Linked DNA regions of Paeniglutamicibacter kerguelensis. The protein of the gene in region 1 interacts with the protein of each later gene in a pairwise test. Links are inferred from orthologs where the notes say so. Each region holds a gene or a part of one and is shown on either strand. Other genes may lie near its edges.

Region 1 (7,596 bases):
TGGCCGCGAAGGTGTCCCCGTGGTACCCGCCGCGCAGGGCCAGGAATCGCTGCCGCGCGGGTTTCCCGCACGCGTCCTGGTACTGCAGTGCCAGCTTGAGTGCCACCTCCACGCTGATCGAGCCGGAGTCGGCCAGGAACACGTGTTGCAGGTTCCCCGGGGCCATGGCCACCAGGCGTTCGGCCAGTTCCACCGCGGGCTCGTGCGTGAGTCCGCCGAACATGACGTGGCTGAACTTGTCGATCTGCGCATGCGCTGCGGCATCGAGCACGCGATTCCCGTAGCCGTGCACCACCGACCACCAGGAGGCCATCCCGTCGATGACCTCGCGGCTGCGGCCCTGGCCGTCCTCCAGCGTGATCCTGGCCCCGCGGGCGGCCGCCACCGAGTAGCGGGCCCCGGCATCGAGGGAGGCATACGGGTGCCAGAGCAGGCCGGAATCACGGGCCAGTAGGTCCAAGGTGTCGACACTCATGCGTTGGGGTTCTCCTGCGTGCCCGCACCGCGGCGGCGGAGGACCGGTTCGGCGCCCATCGGGCCGCAGCCCCGCGAGGAGGCACTGCCGCAACCGCTGCCGCAGGCGGTGCCGCATCCGGGGGCCTCGGGCCGTGCCGGGGCCTCGTCGGCCCGGTGCCGGATCCGTGCCGCCAGTTCCGCGGGGTCGATGTCCTCCTGGCCCAGCACCAGGTACCCGGCATCCGAAATCATCTCCAGGTCCCGCCGGGCATCCTGGCCTTCGGACGTGAGGTAGTCGCCCAGGAACAGGGAATTGGCCACGGCCAGCGCCGTGGACTGCATCGAACGCAGGTGCATTTCCCGGCCGCCGGCCATGCGCAGCTCGGTGGCGGGTGCAGCAAGACGTACCAGGGCCAGGATGCGCAGGCACGCCATCGGGGTCAGGTGCCAGGTCCCGGCCAGCGGGGTCCCGTCGAAGGGCATCAGGAAGTTCACCGGGATCGAGTCGGCGTCAAGGTCGCGCAGGGCGGAGACTGCCTCGACGAGCTGCTCGGGGGTTTCGCCCATGCCCACGATGAGCCCGGAGCACGGGGAGAGCCCGGCGTCCTTGGCCTGCCCGACGGTGTCCACGCGTTCCTGGAAGGTGTGGGTCGAGCAGATCTCCGGGTAGAGGGACTCGGCGGTGTTCAGGTTGTGGTTGTAGGCATCCGTCCCGGCGGCGGCGAGCCGTTCGGCCTGTCCCTCCTTGAGGATGCCCAGGCAGGCGCAGACCTCGATCTCCGGGTGCTCGTCCTTGATCTGGCCGATCATGGTGGCCACCCGGTCGACGTCGCGATCGCTGGGGCCCTTGCCGGAGGCGACCATGCACACGCGCGAGGCGCCGCCGGCGATCCCGAGCCCTGCCTGGTGCACGGCCTCGTCGGGCTTGAGCCAGGAGTACTTGAGGATCTCGGCCTTGGATCCCAGGCGCTGGGAACAGTACGTGCAGTCCTCCGGGCAGAGCCCCGACTTGAGGTTCACCAGGTAGTTGACCTTCACGGTGTTGCCGAAGTGCTTGCGCCTCAGTGTCCCGGCCGCCGCCACCAGCTCCAGGGTCCGCTCGTCGGGCGTGCCCAGGATCGCCAGGGCCTCGGACTCGGTGATTCGGTGTCCCGCTTCCACCCGGGCGGCAAGGGCCCGCGCGTCAAGCGGTTCGGTAAACGTCTCCGCCGGGGATTCTTCAAGATTGGTCGCAATGCCCAAGGTCATGGTGCTGCCTTCCGCTGGAATGAGAGAAGCGGCTCCAAGCGCTTCCAAGGGGTTTCTGAAACCTGCTCAATGCATAATTGAACAGTGTTCAACCGTGAGGTAAAACCACCATACACCGATCACCCCGACACTTCTTGAACACTGTTCAATTGGGCGATTCGTGCCGTAATATCCAAAGCCACCGGGGCGAGTCGTCCCCCGCGGTTTCCGCCCGGTCAATGGACGCGGCAGCCAACACACAGCGTCCACATCAGCCGTCGGAAGCACCCGGACGGCACCCGCCCTTCCCGAAACCCTCCTCCGAATTCGGTTCCTTGGGCGTGGGCGCGTAACAATCTTCAGGACCCGCACCCGCGTCCACAGCCGTTAAAGAGATTGACCGCCGGGCAAAATGCCCGGCGGTCAATCCATGAACTTCTGTTCGGCGTTAGTCGATCTCAAGCCAGCCGGCAGCCAGGTCCTCGCGGATGTCGCCCAACGTTGCGGGCATCGCCTTGGTCTGCGCGATGATCGGGAAGAAGTTCCCGTCGCCGGCCCAGCGCGGAACCACATGCTGGTGCAGGTGCGCGGCAATGCCGGCCCCGCCGGTGACGCCCTGGTTCATGCCCAGGTTGAAACCGGTGGGGCGCGAAACATGGCGCAGCACGCGCATGGACTTCTGCGCCAACGCAGCCATCTCCGCTGTTTCTTCCTCCGTGATGTCGGTGTAATCCGGCACATGGCGATAGGGGCAGATCAGGATGTGGCCCGGGTTGTAGGGGAAGAGGTTCAAGATCACGTATGCGGTCTTGCCCCGGTGAAGAATCAGCGAGTCCTCGTCGCTACGGGTCGGCGCGACGCAGAAGGGGCAGGACTCCTCGTCCTTGACCTGGTCCTGGCCGGCCTTGATGTAGGCCATCCGGTAGGGAGTCCACAGGCGCTGGAAGGAATCGGGCACCCCGGCGAGTTCGAAATCGTCGGTGACTGCCGCGTCCTGCTCCTCCTGCGAAAGCTCCTCGGGCGCTTCGATGGCTTGTGCCCGCGTGGACTCCCCCATGGACCTAGGCTTCCCGGTTCTTCACGGCGGCGACAATGCGGGCCACCGCTTCGTCCACCGGCACGCCGTTGTCGGTGCTGCCGTCGCGGAAGCGGAAGGACACCGCACCCGCCTCGGCGTCCTCGCCGCCGGCGATGAGCACGAACGGGACCTTTTCCTTGGACGCGGTGCGGATCTTCTTCGGGAACCGGTCCGAGGAGATGTCGGCCTCGGCGCGGATGCCCGCTGCCTTGAGCTTGTCAATCACGTCGAACATGTACTCGTTGAAGGCCTCGGCAACGGGGATGCCCACGACCTGGACCGGGGAGAGCCAGGCCGGGAACGCGCCCGCATAGTGCTCGGTGAGCACGCCCATGAAGCGTTCCACGGAACCGAAGAGGGCGCGGTGGATCATCACCGGGCGCTGGCGGGTGCCGTCGGCGGCCTGGTACTCGAGCTCGAAGCGCTCGGGCAGGTTGAAGTCCAGCTGGATGGTGGACATCTGCCAGGTGCGGCCCAGCGCGTCCTTGGCCTGCACGGAGATCTTCGGGCCGTAGAAGGCGGCTCCTCCCGGGTCCGGGACCAGCTCCAGGCCGGAGGCCTCGGCGACCTCGGCCAGGGTGCGGGTGGCTTCCTCCCAGACGTCGTCGTCGCCGACGAACTTCTCCTCGTTCTTGGTGGAGAGTTCCAGGTAGAAGTCATCCAGCCCGTAGTCCTTGAGCAGGCCCAGCACGAAGTTCAGCGTGGTGGTCAGCTCGTCCTTCATCTGCTCCTTGGTGCAGTAGATGTGGGCGTCGTCCTGGGTCATGCCGCGCACGCGGGTCAACCCGTGGACCACGCCGGACTTCTCGTAGCGGTAGACCGAACCGAATTCGAACAGGCGCAGCGGCAGTTCGCGGTACGAGCGTCCGCGGGAGCCGAAGATCAGGTTGTGCATCGGGCAGTTCATCGGCTTGAGGTAGTAGTCCTGGCCGGGCTTGCGCACCGTGCCGTCCTCGTTGAGCTCGGCGTCCACGTGCATCGCCGGGAACATGCCGTCCTTGTACCAGTCAAGGTGGCCGGATACCTCGTAGAGGTGGCCCTTGGTGATGTGCGGGGTGTAGACGAAGTCGTAGCCGGCCTCGACGTGGCGTGCACGCGAGTAGTCTTCCATTTCCTTGCGGATGATGCCGCCGCGCGGGTGGAACACCGGAAGGCCCGAACCCAGCTCGTCGGGGAAGGAGAAGAGGTCGAGCTCGACGCCGAGCTTGCGGTGGTCGCGGCGCTCGGCCTCGGCGATGCGCTCCTGGTAGGCCTTGAGCGCTTCCTTGGTCGGCCAGGCGGTGCCGTAGATGCGCTGCAGCTGCTGGTTGTTCTGGTTGCCCAGCCAGTAGGCCGCCGAGGTGCGGGTCAGCGCGAAGGCGTTGGAGATCAGCTTGGTGTTTGGCAGGTGCGGGCCGCGGCACAGGTCGCACCAAACGGTCTCGCCGGTCTTGCGGTCGACGTTGTCGTAGATCGTGATGTCGCCCGCGCCGACCTCGACGTTGACGCCCTCGCCTGCCGCATCGGCCTCGTTGGCCTTGTTCAGCAGTTCCAGCTTGTAGGGCTCGTTGGCCATGGCCTTGCGGGCCTCGTCCTCGGTGACGACGCGGCGGGCGAACTTCTGGTTCTGGTTGACGATCTTGAGCATCATCTTCTCGAGGGTTTTCAGGTCCTCGGGAGTGAACGGCTCGGCGACGTCGAAGTCGAAGTAGAAACCGTCGGTGATGTACGGGCCGATGCCCAGCTTGGCATCCGGGCGCAGCTGCTGAACGGCCTGGGCCATGACGTGCGCGGTGGAGTGGCGCAGGACCTCAAGGCCCGCGGGGGAATCGATGGTGACTCGCTCGACGGCGGTTCCGGCCTCGAGCGGGCGGGAAAGGTCACGAAGCACGCCATCGACGTGCATGACCACGACGTCGCGGTCATCAAAGTACAGCTCGGCCCCGGTAGTACCGGCATTCACCTCGCGTTGTTCTCCATCGACGGTCAGTGTGATTTGCTCAAGCACTACGGTTCCTCGTTTCGTTGTCCGGCTTCATAGCTTGTGGCATACGATGACCACAGCCAGCCAACATCCAGCTTAACGGAACCCGTCGGTGCCCCACCAATCGACGCGCATGCCGGCAAGGCAATTGACGATAGGGAAAACCATTCCCCACATGCCCCGCATCGCCATCTCGAACCCCGCATCCCACTGGCGAGAAGGATCAGGCAGGACATTTCGCCGTTTCATAACCTTGGATAACTCACTCTCTATCCAAGGTTAAGCACCTAACCTTGGACAACAGGTCGGCTACCCCAACTGAATTGGTGACCCTGCTTGGCCAAGCAATGCTGCAACGTGTTGATGGTCGCGGGCCCAAACTCCACGCCTACAAACACCCTCTAGTTGTTCCCGGGTTACGGGGCTAACATGCAGGCATGGAAACCCGTGTGAACCTCAGTAAGTCCGATCCTGCCGCCTACGCGGCGTTGCTGGCCATGAACAAGGCTGCAAGCGAGGCCGCCCAGGCGGCCGATCTCGACCCGAAGTTGTGTGAACTCATCAAGATCCGGGCCTCCCAGCTCAACGGGTGCAGCTATTGCCTGCGCATGCACACCCGTGATGCATTGAAGTTGGGCGAAAGCAGCGACCGATTGGCGGTGCTGCCTGCATGGCGCGAATCGGAGTATTTCACCGCGGTCGAGCGTGCGGCCTTGGCATTGAGTGAATCCATCACCTTGGTTTCGGTGGACCAGGTCCCCCGCGACACCTACACGATGGCCTCGTCGGTCCTCACCGATGCACAAGTGTCTGCGGTGGCGTGGCTCAGTGCCGCGATCAACATGTTCAACCGCGTGGCAATCACCAGCAGGTACCGGGTAGCACCGTAATCCACGACGCGTCCTCACCGGGTGCCTCCGACCTGTCCGCATTCCCGCGTTTGAGCAAGTTCATCCCGAGGCCATCATGCAGGGCAAGCGTGGTCAGCCTTCGTCAATGCTCCATGCCCCGGACGGGCAGCGGGTGATCTTTGCGCACGCTGCCTTCCTGTTCGGCCCGGAGCACCTCCCGTTCGATGTGTCGACAGGTTCTCGGGGGCAGGATCCTGGCCAGGATTCCGCTTTTGTATACGCCGTATTGTGGACGCGCTTGAGAATCTCCAGGTTCATCGCGCGACCGTCAGCCTGAGCCCCAGGACACCAAGCACGGAAATAACCGCCCGCGGCGAAGGATTGCCCGTGGCCGTTTCCATGGCGCGTACCGTTCGTTCCAAGACCTCGGCAAGCTCGGCCAGGTCGGCTTGGGTGAGCCCGGTCTTCTTGCGCGCAGCACGAATGCTGGCGGCTATGGCCGAAACGCTGTCCATCCAATCCCCTAATCGGCAACACGCTGCCGATTAGGCCACCGGGAATCCCGGCAGGTCCAACCACTCCCGGAAAATCAGCCGTTGGGACGCTGCGGGATGTATTGCACCGCCCACTTGTTGCCATCCGGGTCGGCGAAGTACACAAAGCTCCCCCAGTCCTGGACGTCGATCTCGCTGACCTCAACGCCGTTGGCCGCAAGCTGGTCGTGTGCGGCCTGGATGTCGCTGACCACCATTTGCATGTTTGGTGCCGTTCCCGGTGCGGCGTCGGTCAGTCCCTCTCCGATGCAGATCGAACAGGCCGAGCCGGGCGGGGTCAGCTGGACAAACCGAATCGACTCATTGGGTCGCTCATCGAAGTCCGCGTTGAATCCCACCTTGTTTACATAGAAGTCCTTGGCCCGGTCGACATCGGACACGGGAACAAATACCAGTTCTAGTTTCCAATCCATGGTGCACAGGCTAGTCCCGCCACCGGGCAATCAACAGGTCTTATCCAGATTTTCCGTGCTTCACGAAGTGCTGGCGAAGTTGGACGTGGCAATCCCCCAAGCCCTGGGCCGAAGCCCGGCAAGCAAGGGGGGAAGACCTCAGGCCCGCTTGACCCCGGGTTTCCCGGCGACCCGGATCCGGGCAACAAGCTGGTGGGCCAGCTGGTTGATCGCGACGCCGAAAGCGGTGCTCACCGCGCCCAAGGCGGCGGCACCCAGCACCCTGGACCAGGAAAAGACACCGCCGGTTTCAAACACGCTTGCAAGGCCCACGAGCACCGAGCAGAGCAATGCTCCGCCGATAATTGCCTGCTTCCACCAGCGACCGAAAACAAGCCCAAACACGATCATTGACGGGATCACAACACCAGCCTCCTTCCGGGGCGGTCCGCCGATAGCCCCAGTATCACACGGCGGCTTCGGTCCCACAACGGATAATGCCACCCCTCAGGCCCCCAGATAACCGCGCTGGTCCAGCCCCTCGTCGGCCATGGTTTGCGCCAATGATTTCCCCCGCCCCCGCAACGGCGCCTTCGCGCCCGTGCCGATGCCTCGCCCGTCCCGGGCCCGACTCGGGTCTTCCAGGTATCCCGGCGCCGGCAACGTGCCCTTCTGCGACAGGTCCCAGGCCTTCAGTGCCTGCAGGCTGATTCCCCGTGGTCCGGTGCGCCGGGTCAACCCGTGGATCAGCAGCAACCGGGTGGAGAAGAGCAGCGGGCCGCAGCGCTGCTGCGCCTCGTGGAAGAACGTGGCATCCACGCAGCCGGTGCCGTCGTCGACCGAAATGAAGACCACCCGCCGGCCGCCGCGCATGGGCGGGGTCTGCGTGGCGACCCTGACCCCGGCCACCAGGACCTCGGTGCCGTTGCGCATCGCCAGCAGGTCCTCGGCGCGCGAGACGCCCAGCGAGTCCAGCAGCGGGGTGTGGGATTCCATCAGGTGTGCACTGACATCGAGGCTCAGCAGATCCAGCTCGGTGCGCACCACCTCATCCAGTGGCGTCTCCGGGGCGCCG
Region 2 (7,569 bases), 840 kb from region 1 along the record:
GTGCGCATTTCTGCGACGGCATCCAGCGGGCCGGAAACTGCGGCCAGGGCCGCGATCTGCGAGACGTTCGAGACGTTTGAGGTGGCGTGCGACTGCAGGTTGGTTGCGGCCTTGATGACATCCAGCGGGCCCGCCATCCATCCCACGCGCCAACCGGTCATGGCATAGGTCTTGGCCACACCATTGAGGATGATGACCTTGTCGCCAAGTTCCGGGGCGGCGGTGGCGATCGAGGTGAACACCGCGTCGTCGTAGGTGAGGTGTTCGTAGATTTCGTCGGTGATGACCCACAGGTCCTTCGACGCGGCCCAGCGGCCCACTTCGGCAACCTGTTCCGGGGAGTACACGGCGCCTGTCGGGTTCGACGGGGACACGAAGAGCAACACCTTGGTCTTCTCGGTCACCGCAGCTTCGAGCTGGTCGATGGTGACCTTGTAGCCCTGCTCGGGGCCGGCAAAGACTTCTACCGGGACGCCGCCGGCCAAGCGTATGGCTTCGGGGTAAGTGGTCCAGTACGGGGACGGGAGGATGACTTCGTCTCCCGGATCCAGCAACGTGGCAAAGGCGTTGTACACGGCCTGCTTGCCGCCGTTGGTGACAAGCACCTGGGACGCATCCAGCTTGTAGCCGGAGTCGCGCATTGTCTTTTCCGCGATCGCTGCGCGCAGTTCCGGCAGGCCGGCTGCGGGGGAGTAGCGGTGGTACTGGGGATTGCGTGCCGCTGCGATTGCTGCTTCAACGATGTAGTCGGGGGTGGCGAAATCCGGTTCGCCTGCGCCGAAGCCGATGACCGGGCGTCCGGCGGCTTTCAGGGCCTTGGCCTTTGCGTCTACGGCCAAAGTTGCGGATTCTGCGATGGACCCGATACGTCGGGAAATGCGTGACATGTCGTCGCTTCCTGGAAGGGGAGGTGATTTGGGGGTGTGTGATTTCAGCTTAGTGCGCCAAGCCTGTTGGAACTACTAATTCACCCAATGCGACACGCGGTTCCCCGCAGGCGTTTCATGCACCTCGCGCGGGGGAGGGGACTACTCGTTGGGCAGCCGGCCGTAGCGCTTGAGGTGCAGCTCGGCTTTTTCCTGCGCATCCAGGTCGATTTCCTGGGCTTGGGCACGAACCTGGTGCCACTGGAAGTACGCGGCCACGCACAGGAAGACGGGGACCGTGATGACAAACGGCAGGTACATTGCCCCGGTGTAATTGATCAGGTGGAACTGTGCGCCCGCCGCCAGCACCAGCAGGCTGGTGCCAACCCACATGAGCAGGTTCTGGCCCAGCCTCATCGACCACATGACCAGCCCGGCCCCCAGATACCAGCTGACCGGAATGACGGAAGCGATCTCCACGAACCAGACAGGGAACGCCACTGCGAACATGATGAAGCAGGCTCCGGAAAGTTCCTTCTGATTCCGCAGGGCAACCCACGTGCCCGTGGCGATGAGCAGAGGGATGGCTGCGGCCATGAACTGGATGGGCCAGAAGCCGAACGACCCGGCAAGGTGCGCAATGCCGAAAATCGCATCGAGGATCGAGCCTCCGGCAAAGACCAAGAGAATCAACGCACTGGCGCGCTCGTAGCGAATGGACCCCGTTTTGGAAGAAGGCATGTCAATAAACCTAACAGGGAGGCCCGAAAACCCTTGAAAACACGGGGAAGTGGTTCTCAGTTCGACAATCGACCCATTCCATGCGTAAACTTGATCCTCGGTGTTGGAAAACATCTAGATCACCCAAGTTGCTAGCGGCTTGAGTGGCCGAACGAGTTCTGAACTCGAAGGGTAGTGGCGCAATTGGTAGCGCAGCGGTCTCCAAAACCGCAGGTTGCAGGTTCGAGTCCTGTCTGCCCTGCGCAGTAGCAATCATTCTGGATTGCTCGGCGAAATTCACGTCACGGTGTGTCGTGGTCGATACGACTGCGGCACACCGTGATTGTTTCAATTGGCATAATCTGAAACGAGGAACCGGTGACTGAAACGACTGCGAGCGATTCGCACGGCGCAGGGCGCAACAAGAAGCCGGCCAAGGCAGGTTTCTTCGCTGGAATTGCCCTGTTCTTCCGCCAGATGATTTCTGAGCTGAAGAAGGTCGTTACGCCGACTCGCAGCGAACTGGTGAACTACACGCTAGTGGTCATCGGCTTCGTCGTGTTGATGATGGTCATCATTTCCGCCCTGGACTTCGTGTTCGGCAACGGATCTATTTGGCTCTTCACCAACCCGGCCGAAAAGTAAGCCGAGACGATTCGCCCCATATTTCTGGTGAACCAGTAACAGAAAGCAGGAACCGCAGTGTCCGATCAGGAACTCGAACCGCAGGCCATCGAAGAACTTGAGGGTCAGGCAGCAGAGGTCGATACCGAAGAGGTGTCGACCGATTCCGTCGTTTCCGAGGACGCCGAGCAGGCTCCTGAAGATGCAGCAGCCGCGGAAACCCCGGCCGTCGATCCCATCGAAGAATTCCGCACCAAGCTGCGTCGTCAGCCCGGTGACTGGTACGTCATCCACTCCTACGCAGGTTACGAAAACCGCGTCAAGGTGAACCTCGAAACCCGCATCCAGACTCTGGGCATGGAAGAATTCATTTATGAAATCCAGGTCCCGGTGGAAGAGGTCGTGGAGATCAAGAACACCACGCGCAAGATCGTGCGTCGTGTTCGCATCCCCGGCTACGTCCTGGTCCGCATGGAATTGACCGATGCCTCCTGGGGTGCCGTTCGTCACACCCCCGGTGTCACCGGCTTCGTTGGCAACGCCCACAACCCGGACCCGCTGCGCCTCGAGGAAGTCTTCTCGATGCTCGAGCATACGATCGTCAGCGAAGAAGAAGCAGCCAGCATGAAGCCGGGCCGCGCCCCGATCACCGAGGTCACCGTTGACTTCGAGGTTGGCGAATCGGTTATCGTCAACGACGGTCCGTTCGAGACCCTGCCGGCAACGATCAGCGAGATCAAGCTGGAATCCTCCACCCTCGTGGTGCTGGTTTCGATCTTCGAGCGCGAAACCCCGGTTACCCTGTCGTTCAGCCAGGTCACCAAAATCCAGTAACATCTAGTCTTCGTGCCTTTCCCGGTTTGCTTTACCGGGAAAACGGCATGACTCGGCCGCCGCGCCACGGCGGTCAACCCCCCGAGGCACGCTCCTGTGCAACGGGGCAACGCAAAAGAAGAAGGACCCGACATGGCCCCCAAGAAAAAGGTCACCGGACTCATCAAGCTGCAGATCCAGGCAGGCGCCGCCAACCCGGCACCTCCGATCGGCCCGGCGCTTGGTCAGCACGGCGTCAACATCATGGAATTCTGCAAGGCTTACAACGCAGCGACTGAGTCGCAGCGCGGTAACGTGATTCCGGTTGAAATTACTGTCTACGAAGACCGTTCCTTCACCTTCATCACCAAGACTCCTCCGGCAGCCGAGCTCATCAAGAAGGCTGCAGGCGTTGCCAAGGGTTCCGCTACCCCGCACACCGTCAAGGTTGCAAACCTGACCCAGGCTCAGGTTGAAGAGATCGCCACCGCCAAGATGGAAGATCTCAACGCCAACGACATCAAGGCTGCTGCCCTGATCATCGCCGGCACCGCCCGTTCCATGGGCATCACCGTAGCTGGCTAATTAGCCCCCGCTACACCCCGCGCGCCCGGTTCAACCGGAAACGCACCCCCATAACAAACAAGACGACCGGGATATTTTCATCATTTGGTGGACACCCGATCGCAAGTGGCAGGGTCGCGCGCGACCCATACATGACCACGACTGCATAAGGAGAAAAAGCAGATGGCAAAGCGCAGCAAAGCATACGTAGCCGCCGCGGCTAAGATCGAAGCCGACAAGGTTTACGCACCGACCGAGGCAATCGCCTTGGCCAAGGAAATCGCTTCCTCGAAGGCTGACGAGACCGTTGAGGTTGCTTTCCGCTTGGGCGTTGACCCTCGCAAGGCTGACCAGATGGTCCGCGGCACCGTTATCCTGCCGCACGGCACCGGTAAGACCGCCCGCGTCCTCGTTTTCGCAAACGGTGACAAGGCTGAAGCTGCAATCGCAGCCGGCGCCGACTTCGTTGGCTCGGACGACCTGATCGCCAAGATCGCCGGCGGCTGGACCGACTTCGACGCAGCAGTTGCTACCCCTGACCTCATGGGCAAGGTTGGCCGTTTGGGTAAGGTCTTGGGTCCCCGTAACCTGATGCCGAACCCGAAGACCGGCACCGTGACCATGGACGTCGCCAAGGCTGTCAACGACATCAAGGGTGGCAAGATCGACTTCCGCGTCGACAAGCACTCGAACCTGCACTTCATCATCGGCAAGGTTTCCTTCGATGCCCAGAAGCTGACCGAGAACTACGCAGCAGCACTGGACGAGGTTCTTCGTTTGAAGCCTTCTTCCTCCAAGGGCCGCTACATCTCGAAGGCAACCATTGCAACCACCTTCGGTCCCGGCATTGCCGTTGACTCGAACGTGACCCGCGTGGTTACCGAAGCCTAAATAGCGCTTCAACTTCACCGCAGGCCCGGATCCCCTTTGCGGGGGATCCGGGCCTGCGGTTTTTTGTGACCGCTACAGGGCAACCCGGCCAACGATTCTCCACCCCACTGCGCGCCGTCGAGCGTCGGAAGGTTCCTTACACGCCGGGAAACTTCCCGCGAGCGGTGGAAGCACGACCGGGGCGGCCGTTGCACCCCGGCGTGAACGGCACAGGGATAGTTCCTGGACGTTGAAGAGCACGGCTGGCATCATCACCCGGGACTCATGGCAGTCCAACTTTCCGTGGCGGGGCAGACAGGCCCGAACTGCGGCCTCACGGAGCATCCGCGGGCCGCTAGTTCCTGGTTTATCCGCTCACCCACGTGGGCGCCCTCTGGCTACGTGCGAGGCGTGCTGCTCGAATTGCAAGCGGGCAAGGCGCGGATGGAAGGGCCCGTGCCGGACTTCGACGCGATTGCCTTCAGCACGGGGACCCTGGCCTGATGCCGACCTACCCGCGGCAAGGGTGGACTGGTGCGCTCCGGCTGCGAGAAGGCCGTGGAAATGGCCTCCTTGGCGCATGGAACACCATCAAGGAATGCGACCCCAACCGGATCGCAGGCTTTTCGCCGATCCCCGCCATATCGATGGCCAACCCGCAGATCTTCAGTCACCAGAACGACGTGCCGGGGCCGGGTGGCTGGTGGTGGATCGATCTGCCCGGTCATGTGAGACTAGAACGTGTCGTTGACCCCGCATCGGACACCCACCGGATGGTTGAGACCCGCCAGCAGGGACATGGCGGTTCCTTCGGCGCTGGCTACGCGGACAGCACCAATTTTGACTATGATTGGCCGCCGGCTTTGGCAAGAATCGACGCTGCACCGCCAATGCCGCATGCTGGCCGGTGTCGGACGGCCTCAAGCGGGTTTCTCCAAGCACATTTGTTGATGGCAGTGATGGTGACAGTGGTGTGATTCACCACGAGTGAATCGCCGGCGCGCATGGCGGTCAACGACCGTTCATCCCCAAATCGATGGGGCGGTTCGGGTTCCCGTGACATGGCAGACAACGTTCCGGTATGTGGTGATGGTTGGGGATTCTTCATCTTTAGCGACTATCCACGTACCTGCCTTCGTGTTCTCTACGATATTTCTCCCGCAGGGGCGGCCCTGCGCCGCCGAATGTGCGCTTGCCACGGTAAATGAGCGGCCCGTTGGAGGCCATTTTCCAGTCGTGGTGATGGGCGCAACCCACAGCCCGATGTCAACAACTGCGGGATTGGACTGCTCTTGCCGGGCATCGCGGAGGTGGTCTCCCTGGGCCTGGACCTGATCTTGGAATGCAAGCCCTCGGCACCCGCAGCAACGACGCGGCGCAAAGTCCTGGACGGACTTAGCCAACACTTGACAATGCACGGCTTGCCGAACGATTTGACGGCATAATATTTCCCCTTTAGGGAATCGAATTGATCAACCAAGTGAGACTTCGAACACGCATTCCGTAGGATGCAGGATTCCGGCCATCCACATGCTGACTTGGGGTCTTGTCGCAAAAAAAGATGACCTGTCAATTTTCTTTGCCTGTCAGGCAAGGCCCGATCTGTCAATTTTGGCTACCCCAACACCTTGTGTCCGAAAGCATTGCTGATAGGCTTATTTCGTTGCAACCTAGTTGTGACCGGTGATCTAATCACCAGTGTTTTTGACGGAGACCCCAAGCCCCGTCGTAAACACTTAGTGCGGCAATGCGTTCCCCCAAGTTGCATTGCCGCTTCCGCAGAACCCCGCTTCCGTTATCCCCCAAGTTACGGAACCGGGGTTTTGCTCTTTTTAAAAACCGCTGGCAAGGCTGCGGCTCTCGGGGCAGGTCCCCGCGAACCTTGAGTGGCAATGTTGTTTCCGCCTGGGGACATCGTGTTGCAGGGATGGCGTGGTTTGTGTTCTTGAGGCATTGGGATGGTGCGGGGAACCCGCAGGGCAGCGCTGCTCCACCGTGTGCCGGGCGTGCGTGCCGCGCTAGCTCCCTCCAGTGCGGGTGTTGCCTGCCGGGCAAGGTGCTGAATGGGCGGGAGATGCCTCGATTTGGTTCTTCCGTTGCGGCGCTGTTAGGCTTGTAATACCGAAGACCGTCGGTCGAGATTAGCTGCTTATGTAGTGAGGCTCCGAAAGTCCCACAAAGGACGACCTGCGCAGGTGAACGAAGTGAATTTTCCGCATTTTTAGTGCGTTCTTTCCGCCCCGTGCATCCTGCATGGGGCGTTTTTTATGTCAGTACTCCTGGCCGGGTCAGATCGACTGGTATCAGATCTATACCCCGGAAGGAGTGTTATGGCAACGCCGACTAAGGTTTCCGCAGTAGAGGAAATCACCGCCGACTTCAAGGAGTCGACCGCCGCTGTCCTGACCGAATACCGTGGGCTTACTGTTGCGCAGCTCAAGCAGCTTCGCCGCTCACTTGGTCAGGAGACCAAGTACGCGGTTGTGAAGAACACCTTGACTGGTATCGCAGCAAAGGAAGCCGGCATCGATGCATTCGAAGGCCAGCTTGCTGGCCCGACTGCAATCGCCTTTATTAAGGGCGATGCAGTTGCTGCCGCTAAGAGCCTCACGGATTTTGCTAAGGAAAACAAGCAGCTCATCATCAAGACCGGTTACTTCGAGGGCAAGGCCCTTGACGCAACCGAGGTTGCCGCTCTGGCAGCACTTGAGTCGCGTGAGTTCCAGCTTGCACGTGTTGCTGGTGTACTGAAGGCTCCGGCTTCTGCCGCGGCCCGCACCATCGAAGCACTGCGCGCAAAGCTCGAAGAAGCAAACGGTGGCGCTGCTGAAGCACCTGCCGAGGCCGAGGCACCTGCTGCCGAAGCCGCCACCGAAGAAGCCTAAGCTTTCTTCACCCCCTCACACATGTAACTTGTGGCACGCAAGTGCCGCCAACGGAAAGGACGCCCATCATGGCGAAGCTGTCCACCGAAGAGCTTTTGGAAGCCTTCAAGGAAATGACCATCATCGAGCTCTCCGAGTTCGTAAAGACCTTCGAGGAGACCTTCGAGGTCACCGCAGCAGCTGTTGCAGTTGCTGGCCCGGCCGCTGGTGCCGTTGAGGCCGAAGAG

Evidence for each region. The genes of interacting proteins can lie anywhere in the genome.
Region 2: the proteins of thrS (region 1) and rplA interact in binary tests that used the Escherichia coli proteins (3 or more experiments, as listed by UniProt). The link is inferred for Paeniglutamicibacter kerguelensis from one-to-one orthologs.

Annotation. Positions count from the first base shown.
Region 1 is NZ_JAGIOF010000001.1:1,777,845-1,785,440, forward strand. What follows is about bases 2,247-5,125. They hold thrS (threonine--tRNA ligase), read right to left. Parts: upstream 4,749-5,125; coding sequence 2,745-4,748; downstream 2,247-2,744. Other genes in these bases: JOF47_RS08090 (HIT family protein), read right to left, coding at 2,247-2,740. Also shown: bioA (adenosylmethionine--8-amino-7-oxononanoate transaminase), read right to left, coding at 1-475; biotin synthase BioB, read right to left, coding at 472-1,704; more of JOF47_RS08090, read right to left, coding at 2,132-2,246; JOF47_RS08100 (carboxymuconolactone decarboxylase family protein), read left to right, coding at 5,162-5,614; JOF47_RS08105 (helix-turn-helix domain-containing protein), read right to left, coding at 5,890-6,090; JOF47_RS08110 (glyoxalase superfamily protein), read right to left, coding at 6,165-6,542; JOF47_RS08115 (hypothetical protein), read right to left, coding at 6,681-6,944; JOF47_RS08120 (DNA polymerase III subunit alpha), read right to left, coding at 7,029-7,596. UniProt on the Escherichia coli protein: Catalyzes the attachment of threonine to tRNA(Thr) in a two-step reaction: L-threonine is first activated by ATP to form Thr-AMP and then transferred to the acceptor end of tRNA(Thr). The rate-limiting step is amino acid activation in the presence of tRNA.
Region 2 is NZ_JAGIOF010000001.1:2,618,109-2,625,677, reverse strand. Bases 2,773-5,624 are described here. They hold rplA (50S ribosomal protein L1), read left to right. Parts: upstream 2,773-3,770; coding sequence 3,771-4,478; downstream 4,479-5,624. Other genes in these bases: JOF47_RS11985 (hypothetical protein), read left to right, coding at 4,961-5,434; JOF47_RS11990 (hypothetical protein), read left to right, coding at 4,743-4,961; rplK (50S ribosomal protein L11), read left to right, coding at 3,177-3,608; nusG (transcription termination/antitermination protein NusG), read left to right, coding at 2,773-3,044. In the rest of the region: JOF47_RS12025 (pyridoxal phosphate-dependent aminotransferase), read right to left, coding at 1-887; JOF47_RS12020 (hypothetical protein), read right to left, coding at 1,029-1,607; preprotein translocase subunit SecE, read left to right, coding at 1,965-2,231; more of nusG, read left to right, coding at 2,289-2,772; rplJ (50S ribosomal protein L10), read left to right, coding at 6,788-7,342; rplL (50S ribosomal protein L7/L12), read left to right, coding at 7,411-7,569. UniProt on the Escherichia coli protein: One of the primary rRNA binding proteins, it binds very close to the 3'-end of the 23S rRNA. Forms part of the L1 stalk. It is often not seen in high-resolution crystal structures, but can be seen in cryo_EM and 3D reconstruction models.